One region of the Acuticoccus sediminis genome, then DNA from elsewhere that is predicted to be linked to it. Evidence: predicted binding sites of a transcription regulator. Region 1 holds the regulator's gene; each other region holds the start of a gene.
The links. The regulator PhoB, encoded in region 1, activates phosphate uptake and scavenging genes when phosphate is short. The targets are predictions, from matches to a motif close to TGTCATNNANCTGTCAT.
Positions count from the first base shown of each region.

Region 2: DLJ53_RS03485 (esterase-like activity of phytase family protein) is a predicted target of PhoB. The motif match lies at 1,818-1,834, and genes of this name have one in related genera.
Region 3: DLJ53_RS23575 (CehA/McbA family metallohydrolase) is a predicted target of PhoB. The motif match lies at 1,485-1,501, and genes of this name have one in related genera.

Region 1 covers NZ_QHHQ01000001.1:284,550-287,822, forward strand. Annotated here, with positions in the region: gene DLJ53_RS01160 (aspartate aminotransferase family protein) at 1-1,011, opposite strand, end outside; gene DLJ53_RS01165 (GcrA family cell cycle regulator) at 1,272-1,757, shown strand; gene phoB (phosphate regulon transcriptional regulator PhoB) at 1,848-2,543, opposite strand; gene phoU (phosphate signaling complex protein PhoU) at 2,545-3,273, opposite strand.
Region 2 covers NZ_QHHQ01000001.1:812,173-815,445, reverse strand. Annotated here, with positions in the region: gene xdhB (xanthine dehydrogenase molybdopterin binding subunit) at 1-321, shown strand, start outside; gene DLJ53_RS03485 (esterase-like activity of phytase family protein) at 409-1,770, opposite strand; gene DLJ53_RS03480 (NAD(P)/FAD-dependent oxidoreductase) at 2,021-3,273, opposite strand, start outside.
Region 3 covers NZ_QHHQ01000005.1:415,320-418,592, forward strand. Annotated here, with positions in the region: gene DLJ53_RS23565 (hypothetical protein) at 1-71, shown strand, start outside; gene DLJ53_RS23570 (DUF6460 domain-containing protein) at 88-333, opposite strand; gene DLJ53_RS23575 (CehA/McbA family metallohydrolase) at 460-1,377, opposite strand; gene DLJ53_RS23580 (extracellular solute-binding protein) at 1,565-2,698, shown strand; gene DLJ53_RS23585 (ABC transporter ATP-binding protein) at 2,791-3,273, shown strand, end outside.

The sequences.
Region 1 (3,273 bases):
GCGGCATTTGACGCCGATCATCAGCCCTTCTCCGCGCACGCCCTCGAACACCTCGGGGTGCGAGTCGACGACGCTCGACAGCGACTGCATGAGGAAGGCCCCCTTGCGCTTCACCTCGTCGAGGAAGCCATCGGCGAGGATCACGTCGAGCACGCCGTTGGCGACGGCGCAGGCGAGCGGGGTGCCGCCGAAGGTGGTGCCGTGGGTGCCCGGCGTCATCGCATCGCCCACCGCGGCGGTGGCGAGGCACGCGCCGATCGGGAAACCGCCGCCGAGACCCTTGGCGGAGGTCAGGACGTCCGGCGTCACGCCCAGCGCCTCGTAGGCGAAGAGAGTGCCGAAGCGGCCGACGCCGGTCTGGATCTCGTCGAAGATCAGGACCAGTCCGTTGTCGTCGCAGATCTGCCGCAGCGCCTGCAGGAAGCCGCGGTCGACCATCTGGATCCCGCCCTCGCCCTGCACGGGCTCGACCATGATCGCGGCGGTCTCCGGGCCGACGGCGGCCTTCACCGCGTCGATGTCGCCGAGCGGCAGCTTGTCGAATCCGGGCGCGGGCTCGCCGAAGCCCTCCATGTACTTGGCGACGCCCGTGGCCGCGAGCGCGCCCAGCGTGCGGCCGTGGAAGGCGCCCGTGAAGGTGATGATGCGCGTCCGCTCGGGGTGCCCGCTCACATATTGATAGCGGCGCGCGGTCTTGATCGCGGCCTCGTTCGCCTCGGCGCCCGAGTTGCAGAAGAAGACGCGCTCGGCGAACGTCGCGGCGGTCAGCCGGTCGGCGAGGCGCTCCTGCTCGGGAATGCGGTAGAGGTTGGACGTGTGCCAGACCTTCGTGGCCGCCTCCTGCAGCACGGCGACGAGGTGCGGGTGCGCGTGGCCGACGCCCGTGACGGCGATGCCCGACCCCATGTCGAGGTATCGTCGCCCGTCGGAGCCCACGAGCCACACGCCCTCACCCTTCTCGAAGGAGATGTCAGCGCGGTTGTAGGTCGGGAACAGGCTGTTCGTCGTCATGGGTTCACTCGCGATGTATGCGAAGGTCGTTCCGAGCGCCCCCAACGGGCTACTGCGGAACAGGCGGGCTTTCTTTCCGATGGTTGGGGAAAAAGCAAGGTTTGAGTCGCCGTGGACTCGCCGACTCTAGACCGTGAATCCTCAAATCTCTTACGATTCCGCGGGTAAAGGCAAGACATCGCCCGACTCCATAGTGCCCCGCACCCACCGGTTTGGGCTGTGGACCGCGTGTGGATCGGCCGTGAGCAAAGGGATTCGCGATGAGCTGGACCGACGAGCGGATCGAGGTTTTGCGCAAGATGTGGGCAGAAGGCATGTCCGCCTCGCAAATCGCCAGTTCGCTGGGCGGCGTGACCCGTAACGCGGTGATCGGCAAAATCCACCGGCTCGGCCTCTCCGGCCGGGTCAAAGCCCCCCAGGCGCGGGCGACCCGCGCCCGCAGTGCGCCGCCGCCGGTGGCAAAGCCCGCCGCGGCGCCGCGTGTAATGGCCGCCGGCGCGGTGGCCGTCAAAGTGGTCGAGGAGCCGGAAATGGAGACCGCGCCCCGGCCGGTCGCAGAGGTCGTGCACCTGACCGACGGCATCACCCTCATGGAGCTCTCCTCCGCGCACTGCCGCTGGCCGGTGGGCGATCCGTCGAGCGCGGACTTCCGTTTCTGCGGCGCCCGCGTCGCGGTGGGCGAGACGTACTGCAGCGCGCACTGCGAGCAGGCCTTCCCGTCGCGCCGCTCGACCAAGTCGAACTGACGCGGCCGACACGGCCGGCCCGCCGATCGGGCGGGGCCGGCAGGCGCGCCGAGGCGCGCCCCACGCCGGATGCCGGCGACGCCCCTCCGCTCAGCGGATGTGGAACTGGTCGTTGAAGGCGTAGCCCGCGCCGCGCACGGTGCGGATCGGATCCTTGGCCTTGCCGCGATTGATCGCCTTGCGCAGTCGGCCGATGTGCACGTCCACCGTGCGCTCGTCCACGTAGACGTCCCGCCCCCACACCCCGTCGAGGAGCTGCTCGCGCGTGAAGACGCGGCCGGGGGACTGCATCAGGAACTCCAGCAGGCGGAACTCGGTCGGGCCGAGGTGCACCTCGCGCGTCGCGCGGCGCACGCGGTGGGTCGTGCGGTCGAGCTCGATGTCGCCGGCCTTCAGCAGCGTGGAGACCACCGCCGGCTTGGTGCGCCGCAGAATGGCGCGGACCCGGGCCATCAGCTCCGGCGTCGAGAAGGGCTTCACCACGTAGTCGTCCGCGCCCGTCGCGAGGCCGCGGATGCGCTCGGTCTCCTCGCCGCGCGCCGTCAGCATGATGATCGGCAGGTTCTCCGACTGCGGCCGCGAGCGCAGGCGCCGGCACAGCTCGATCCCGGACAGGCCCGGCAGCATCCAGTCGAGGATCAGAAGGTCCGGCAGGCCCTCCAGGAGCTTCAGCTCCGCCTCGTCGCCGCGGCTGGCGCTCTCGACGTCGTAGCCTTCCGCCTCGAGGTTGTAGCGCAGGACGAGGACCAGCGGCTCCTCGTCCTCGACGATCATGACCTGCGGCAAGTCAGTGGCCTCCGCGACCGTTCTCGGGCTCGGCCCAGTCGGCGGACAGGTACGACGAGGAGTCCCCCTTGGCCCGCGCCTCGACCGGCTGCTCGCCCGTGATGAGATAGTGGATGTTCTCGGCGATGTTGGTGGCGTGGTCGCCGATCCGCTCGATGTTCTTGGCGCAGAACAGGAGGTGCGTGCAGAACGTGATGTTGCGCGGATCCTCCATCATGTACGTCAGCAGCTCGCGGAAGATCGACGTGTAGATGGCGTCGATCTCGTCGTCGCGGCTGCGCACGTCGAGCGCCGCCGAGAGGTCCTGCGAGGTGAACGCGTCGAGCACCGACTTCATCTGCTCGAGCGCGATGTCGGACATGTGCTCGACGCCGAGCGCCACGCGCGGCGGGTAGGCCCGCCCCTCGATCGCGAGAACGCGCTTGGCGTTGTTCTTGGCGAGATCGCCGACGCGTTCGAGGTCGGAGGAGATGCGCATCGCCGCGACCAGCTCGCGCAGCGGCTTGCCTTGCGGACGGTGCGCCGCGATCAGGTCGACGGCATGGTTCTCGACGCTGCGCTGCATCGCGTCGAGGCGCTGGTCCGCCTCGATGACGGCGCGCGCACGCTGCGTGTCGATGCGCGTCAGCGCGGTCACCGAGTCCATCACCAAATGTTCAGCGAGGCCGCCCATCTCGGCGACCTCCGCCGCGAGACTGACAAGCTCGCGGTCCCGATCACGTGCCAGCAC
Region 2 (3,273 bases), 530 kb from region 1:
TACATCCAGGGCTGCGGCTGGCTGCTGACGGAGGAGCTGGTGTGGTCGAAGGACGGGCGGCTGACGACGCACGCGCCGTCGACGTACAAGATCCCGTGTGCGTCCGACCGCCCGATCGACTTCCGGGCCGGGATCTGGGGGCCGGGGGAGAACCGGGAGCTGGCGATCCGCCGCTCCAAGGCGGTGGGCGAACCGCCCTTCATGCTGGCGATCTCGGCGCATCAGGCGGTGGCCGCGGCGGTCGCGGCGGCAGCCGGCGGCTGGCGCCCGCTCGACGCGCCGGCGACCCCCGAATGCGTCCTGACGGCGCTGGCCGGGTAGCACGACCGTCAGAGGCGGACCGGGACGGAGCGGGCCGAGGGGCCCGGAACGACCGGGCCGGCGCATGGCCGGCCCGGCGCGTTGTCCTTACTCGGCCGAGAGGAGCCCGGGCACCTCGAGGAGGATGAACTCGTTCGCCGCGGCCTCGGTCAGCTTGCGGCCGGCGGAGAACGGCAGGTTGTTGTCGTTGGCGACGATGATGTGCGTGTCGTCGACCTTCATGACGTCCTCGATGGTGAAGAACGGGAAGGTGTAGAGGCCCGTCAGGTCACGCTTCGCGTCGGTCTCGAGGCGGGCGACGCCGTCCGGATCGGCGATGTTCATCAGGTCGATGTAGCCGATCCGGCGAACCGTGCCGTCCTCGTGGAGGTCGGAGGTGTCGATGAGGACGATGCGCTTCACCATCGCCGGGTTCGGGAAGCACTCCGGGGTCGCCTCGCCTTCGCACTTCAGGGACGGGTCGCCTTCGCCGTTGTCACGCTCGATGACCATGGCGCGCTTCTCGTCGATGAAGTTGAAGTCGCCGATGGCGGTCGCGCCCTCGGCGAGCGGGAACTTGAAGACGTCGCCGATCCACGCCCTGGTCTCGGGGTCGAAGGCCATGACGGTGAGAGCGTTGCCGGTCGAGCCGTCCGCCTCGTAGATCGGCTTCTCGAGCATCGCCCAGAGGAGGCCGGTGCCGGGCTGGAGCGCCATGCCCTCGTAGCCGCCGGAGCGCTGCGAACGGTAGTCCTTGCCGGCGGTCGCCGGGATCTTCAGGGCCGGGTGGTCGGGGCTCCTGATCTCTTCGCCGGCGAGCATCGTCGGGTAGACGCCCTTCACGACGCCGTCGAGGCTGGCCTCGATGAGGTAGGGGCCGAACTCCTCGCCGATCCAGAGCGTGTCGCCGACGAGCTGGATGGACTCGAGGTCGAAGTCGGAGCCCGTGAGGTAGCGCTCGGCGGTGCCCTCGTAGGCGATGCGGAACGGCACGACCTTGTTCGGGTCCTTCAGGAAGACCGTCTCGCGGGCGACCTCACCGGTCTCGAAGTCCGGGTTGATCTTGTGGAAGAAGAGCAGCGCGTCGGGCGAGTTCAGCTTGGAGCCGAAGCCGTTGTCGGTGAGGGCGATGATGGAGCCGTCGTCGAGGCGGTTCATCGCGAAGCCCGAGAAGCCCTGGACCGGCTGGCCCTCGAACGGCAGCGACAGGCCGGTGGCGCGGTTGCCGTGATAGGAGCCGACGTTGCCGGGGATGGAGGCCGGCTCGTCGACGCGGGCAGCACCGCCGGTGAACTTGCCGGAGATCTGCGCGTCGGCCGGAGCGTCGGCCGGAGCCGGGATGATGGTGTTCGCCTCGATCACGGCATGGCCGACGAGCTTGGCGGGGAACTGCTGGCCGATGATGTCGGCATCCTGCGCGAGCGCGGGTGCGGTCATGAGCGCGATGAGCGCAACGGAGAGGCGAAGCATGGTGACCTCTTGGTCGTGGACGTTGGTGCGCTCGGTAGCGCCCACGCAAGACGGTTCGATGAAGGGTTCTTGACGTTTGGACGACGCTCCACGCCGGACCGCCACCAGCAAGCGCCCCAACGGACGCCCCGGCGGCCCGCCAGGGGCGGACCGCCGGGCCTGCGGCGCCCTCCCGCGCGCGGGTCCGCGGGCCGGCGCCGTCCCCGCGTGAGGCCGACGCCGGATGGGCCGCGGCGCGCGCGACGGGACGTCAGCCTTTGTGGTGGACCTCCTGGAGACCGTAGACGGGGGTGTCGAGCCCCTCCATCCGGGCCTTGAGCTGAAGCGCGAGGTAGAGGGAGTAGTGCCGCGACTGGTGCAGGTTGCCGCCGTGGAACCAGAGGCCGTGCTGCTGGGTCGGCTTCCACATGTTGCGCTGCTCCCCCTCCCAGGGGCCGGGGTCCTTGGTCGTGTCGGAGCCGAGGCCCCAGCATTTGCCCACCTTGTCCGCCACCTCGCGGCTGATGAGGTCGGCGGCCCAGCCGTTCATCGACCCGTAGCCGGTCGCGAGTACCACGAGATCGGCGGGGAGCTTCGTGCCGTCGTCCAGCACGACGCCGTCCTCGACGAACTCCTTCACCTGTCCCTTCACCAGCTTCACCTTGCCGTCGATGATGAGCTGGGAGGCGCCGACGTCGATGTAGTAGCCCGAGCCGCGGCGCAGGTACTTCATGAAGAGGCCCGAGCCGTCGTCGCCCCAGTCGAGGTCGAACCCGGCCTTTTCCAGGCCCTCGTAGAAGTCGGCGTCACGCTCCTTCATCTGCTGGTAGAGCGGGATCTGGAACTCGTGCATGATCCTGTAGGGGATCGAGGCGAAGATCATGTCCGCCTTCTCGGTCGTCATGCCGGAGGCGACGGCCTTCTCCGAGTAGAGCGCCCCGAGGCCGATATCCATCAGCGTGTCGGACCGCACGATGTGGGTCGACGAGCGCTGCACCATGGTGACGTCCGCCCCGTTCTCCCAGAGCGCGGCGCAGATGTCGTGGGCGGAATTGTTGGAGCCGATGACGACGCACTTCCTGCCCGTCCACGCGTCAGGCCCCTCATGCTCGGAGGAGTGCTGGATGACGCCCTTGAACGTCTCCATGCCTGGAAACTTCGGCTTGTTGGCCTTGCCCGACATGCCGGTGGCGAGGACGAGCTGTCTGGGCCGCAGCGTCACCTCCTCGCCGTCGCGGTCGACGACGACGGTCCAGGTGCCGCTCGCCTCGTCGTAGGACGCCGACTTGCAGGTCGTCTTCGTCCAGTAGTTCAGCTCCATGACCTTCGTGTACATCTCCAGCCAGTCGCCGATCTTGTCCTTCGGCGCGAAGACCGGCCAGTTGTCCGGGAACTTGATGTACGGCAGGTGGTCGTACCAGACCGGGTCGTGCAGGCAGAGGGATTTGTAGCGGCGGCGCCAGGAATCGCCCGGACGCTCGTTCTTCTCGATGATGATGGTCGGCACGCCGAGCTGGCGCAGGC
Region 3 (3,273 bases), on a different contig from region 1:
GCCGCGTCACCGGCGAGGCGATCGACGCCTACACGTTGCTGGAACGGGCGCGCCTGCCGATCATCGCCTGACGCGCCGTTCCGGCCATCATTTCGACAGGATGCGGATCACCCGTGCGAACAGCCAGATCGGCACGACGATCACCGCACCGACGATCATGATGTTGAAGAACTGCGAGACCGATTCAAAGCCGAGGTTGGTCAGCGCGCGGAACCGCTGATCGACCCAGTTGATGATGTCGTTCGGATTGATGTCGAGCATCGTCAGGATGAGACCGACGACGAACGACATCACGACGAGGCGGATCAATACGCCGACGGGCGAACCGCCCAACACTCTCTCCGTCGCACCAAACCGTCGCTCAAGTGAGCTCATTCGACCCTCCGTTTGTCTGGATATAGGACGAAAGCAAGGCGCTACCAGAGCGTTCCCTCTCTACCCGCAGTCGCAGGCCGGCGCCTACAGGTAGACCGGGTTGGTCCAGGCGGTGCGCCCGTCGTGACCGACCGCGACGATGCGGACCCAGTCGCCGGCGAACGCGCGCAAGGGGAGCCGCGCCCGCGTGACCATGCCGCCGTGCCGGGGCGAACTCACCGTCACGCCGCGACACCCGCGGCCGACGGCGGCGATGTGGCCGACCTCCGAGGTCTCCACGACCGCCTCCCCGTCCTCGATCGACAGCGCGTGGATCACCGGGCCGGTGCTGGCGTAGTAGTGCCCCGCCTTCATCGCCGCCAGCAGCGCCTCCGGCTCGTTGGCGGGCGCCTTCACCATCATCCACGCGTGGCCGTGGTCGGCGACCTTGAAGTGCGCATCGTCGGTCGCGTAGCCCGAGAGGTGCCGGTACCCCTCGTTGATCAGCGCGTCCCAGAACGACACGCCGTCGCCGCGCCCCGTCTCCAGCGCCGAGGAGGTGTTGTAGATCTCGACGGCATGGGCATGCCCGGCCATCGCCCGCCCGTCCTCGATCGTCAGCGACGACCATTGCGGATGGGCGATCCCGACGAACGCACCGGCGGCATGGCAGCGCGCGGCCAGGGCCACGCCGGTCTCCTCCGGCGCCGTCGGGGCGAAGTCCTCCGGCAGGCCCACCGCCAGGACGTGCCAGATGTCGCCGTGCGAGTTGGCCGGCGCGTGAACCTCCGCCCCCAGCAGCGTCGTGAAGCGGTTCGTCCGCTCCCCCCGCGTGTCGGTGATCGGGAAACCGAAGCGGCTCAGGAAATGATCCGACAGGCACAGGAAGTCGTACCCCGCCTCGCGGTAGAAGGCGCAGACGTCCGACGGGTCGCGCACGCCGTCCGACCGGGTCGAGTGCGTGTGCACGTTCCCCCGAAAAAACCGTCCCTCCGACGTGAACGCGTCCAGACCGCTCGGCATCCCAGATCTCCCTCGCATCCGCCCCGGATACGGCCCCTCGATGGCACACACATGACACCGCCGCCAGCGGTCTGTCGGCCATCGCCGGTCGCAGGGGTTGAGGCAAATGTCATAAGAGCTTCATGGTACTTAAACCTATTGGACACCAAGCGGCGTTAGCTGGCCGCAAACCATCACGGAGTCCCCCATGTCCATTTCGCGTCGCGTCGTCCTGAAGTCGTCGGCGGCAGCCTCGACGCTGCTCGCAGCGCCCGCCGTCCTGCGTGGACCGGCGTTCGGCCAGTCGTCCGGCACGGTGAACGTGTTCGCCTGGGGCGACTACATCCAGCAGAACATGATCGATGCGTTCGAGGGCGAGACCGGCATCAAGGTGAACCTCTCGACCTACGGCTCCAACGACGAGGCGACGCAGAAGCTGAAGGCCTCCGGCGGCAAGGGCTTCGACGTGATCTTCCCGTCGATCACCAACGTCGCCAACTACGTCGACAACGGCGACCTGCTGCTGCAGGAGATCGACGAGAGCCGCGCGAACGTCTCGGCGATCATCCCGTCGATGTACCGCGATTCCATCCAGCTCGGCGGCGTGCAGCTCGGCAAGCGCGTGGCGATCCCGTTCGACTGGGGCACCGAGGCGATCACATTCGATTCGTCCGCCATGGACCTTGCCGACGCCGACGTCTCCTACGGTTCGCTCTGGGCGCCGGAGGCCACGGGTGCCGCCGCGTTCCGCCAGAAGTCGGTCCTCATGGGCACCGGCCTCTACCTGACGGCCAACGGCGACCTCGAGTCGAACCGCATGTACGACGCCTACAAGACCGAGGAGGACATGCGCCGCATCTTCGAGGCCGTGACCACCTTCATCATCGACCACAAGGCGAACTTCGGCGCCTTCTGGAACAACGCCACCGAGGCGACGAACGCCTTCCAGCAGGCCGGCTGCACCATCGGCCAGACGTGGGACACGACCGGCATCCTGCTGAACCGCGACGATGCGAAGTACAAGTACCGCATGCCCAAGGAAGGCGGCCTCACCTGGATGGACTCCATGGGCATTCCCGCCGGCGCCGAGAACGTCGACCAGGCGTACGCCTTCATCAACGCGCTGCTGACGCCGAAGATGGGCGGGATGTTCGCGTCCAACACCGGCTACAACTCGTGCGTCGACGGCGCCGCACTCTATGCCGGCGAGGAGTACGCCAAGCAGTTCAACGAGATCTACAACACGGAGAACCTCGCGAACCTGTGGTGGTGGCAGTCGGACACGCCGTTCTTCGCGGCGGGCGTGCAGGAGTACGTCGACCGCATCACCAACGCGGCGTAACGCCCCGCACCGGCGGCCCGTCGCGGGACGGGCCGCCGCGTCGCCGGGCCGCCCCCCGGCTTCCCCCCACCGGCAGCGAAGGATCCCACACCATGCGCGGACAGAGCGTCGAGCTGACCGGTGTCTCCATGCGCTTCGGCGACTTCACCGCCGTCGCCGAGACGGACGTCACCATCCGCGCCGGGGAGTTCTTCTCGATCCTCGGCCCGTCGGGCTGCGGCAAGACCACGCTCCTGCGGATCGTCTCCGGCTTCCTGACCCCCTCCGGCGGGCGCGTCGCCATCGGCGGCGAGACGGTCAACCACCTCTCGGCCAACCGCCGCCCCACCGCGATGATCTTCCAGAACCTCGCCCTCTTCCCGTTGATGAAGGTGTGGGAGAACGTCGCCTTCGGGCTGGAGGCGCGCGGAGTGCCCAAAGCCGTGCGGCGCAAGCGCGCCGACGAGCTGCTCGAGCTCGTCGCCCTCACCGGCCATGCGGACAAGCGCCCGACGGAGCTGTCGGGCGGGCAGCGACAGCGCGTCGCCATCGCCCGCGCCCTCGCGGTGGAGCCGGCGGTGCTCTGCCTCGATGAG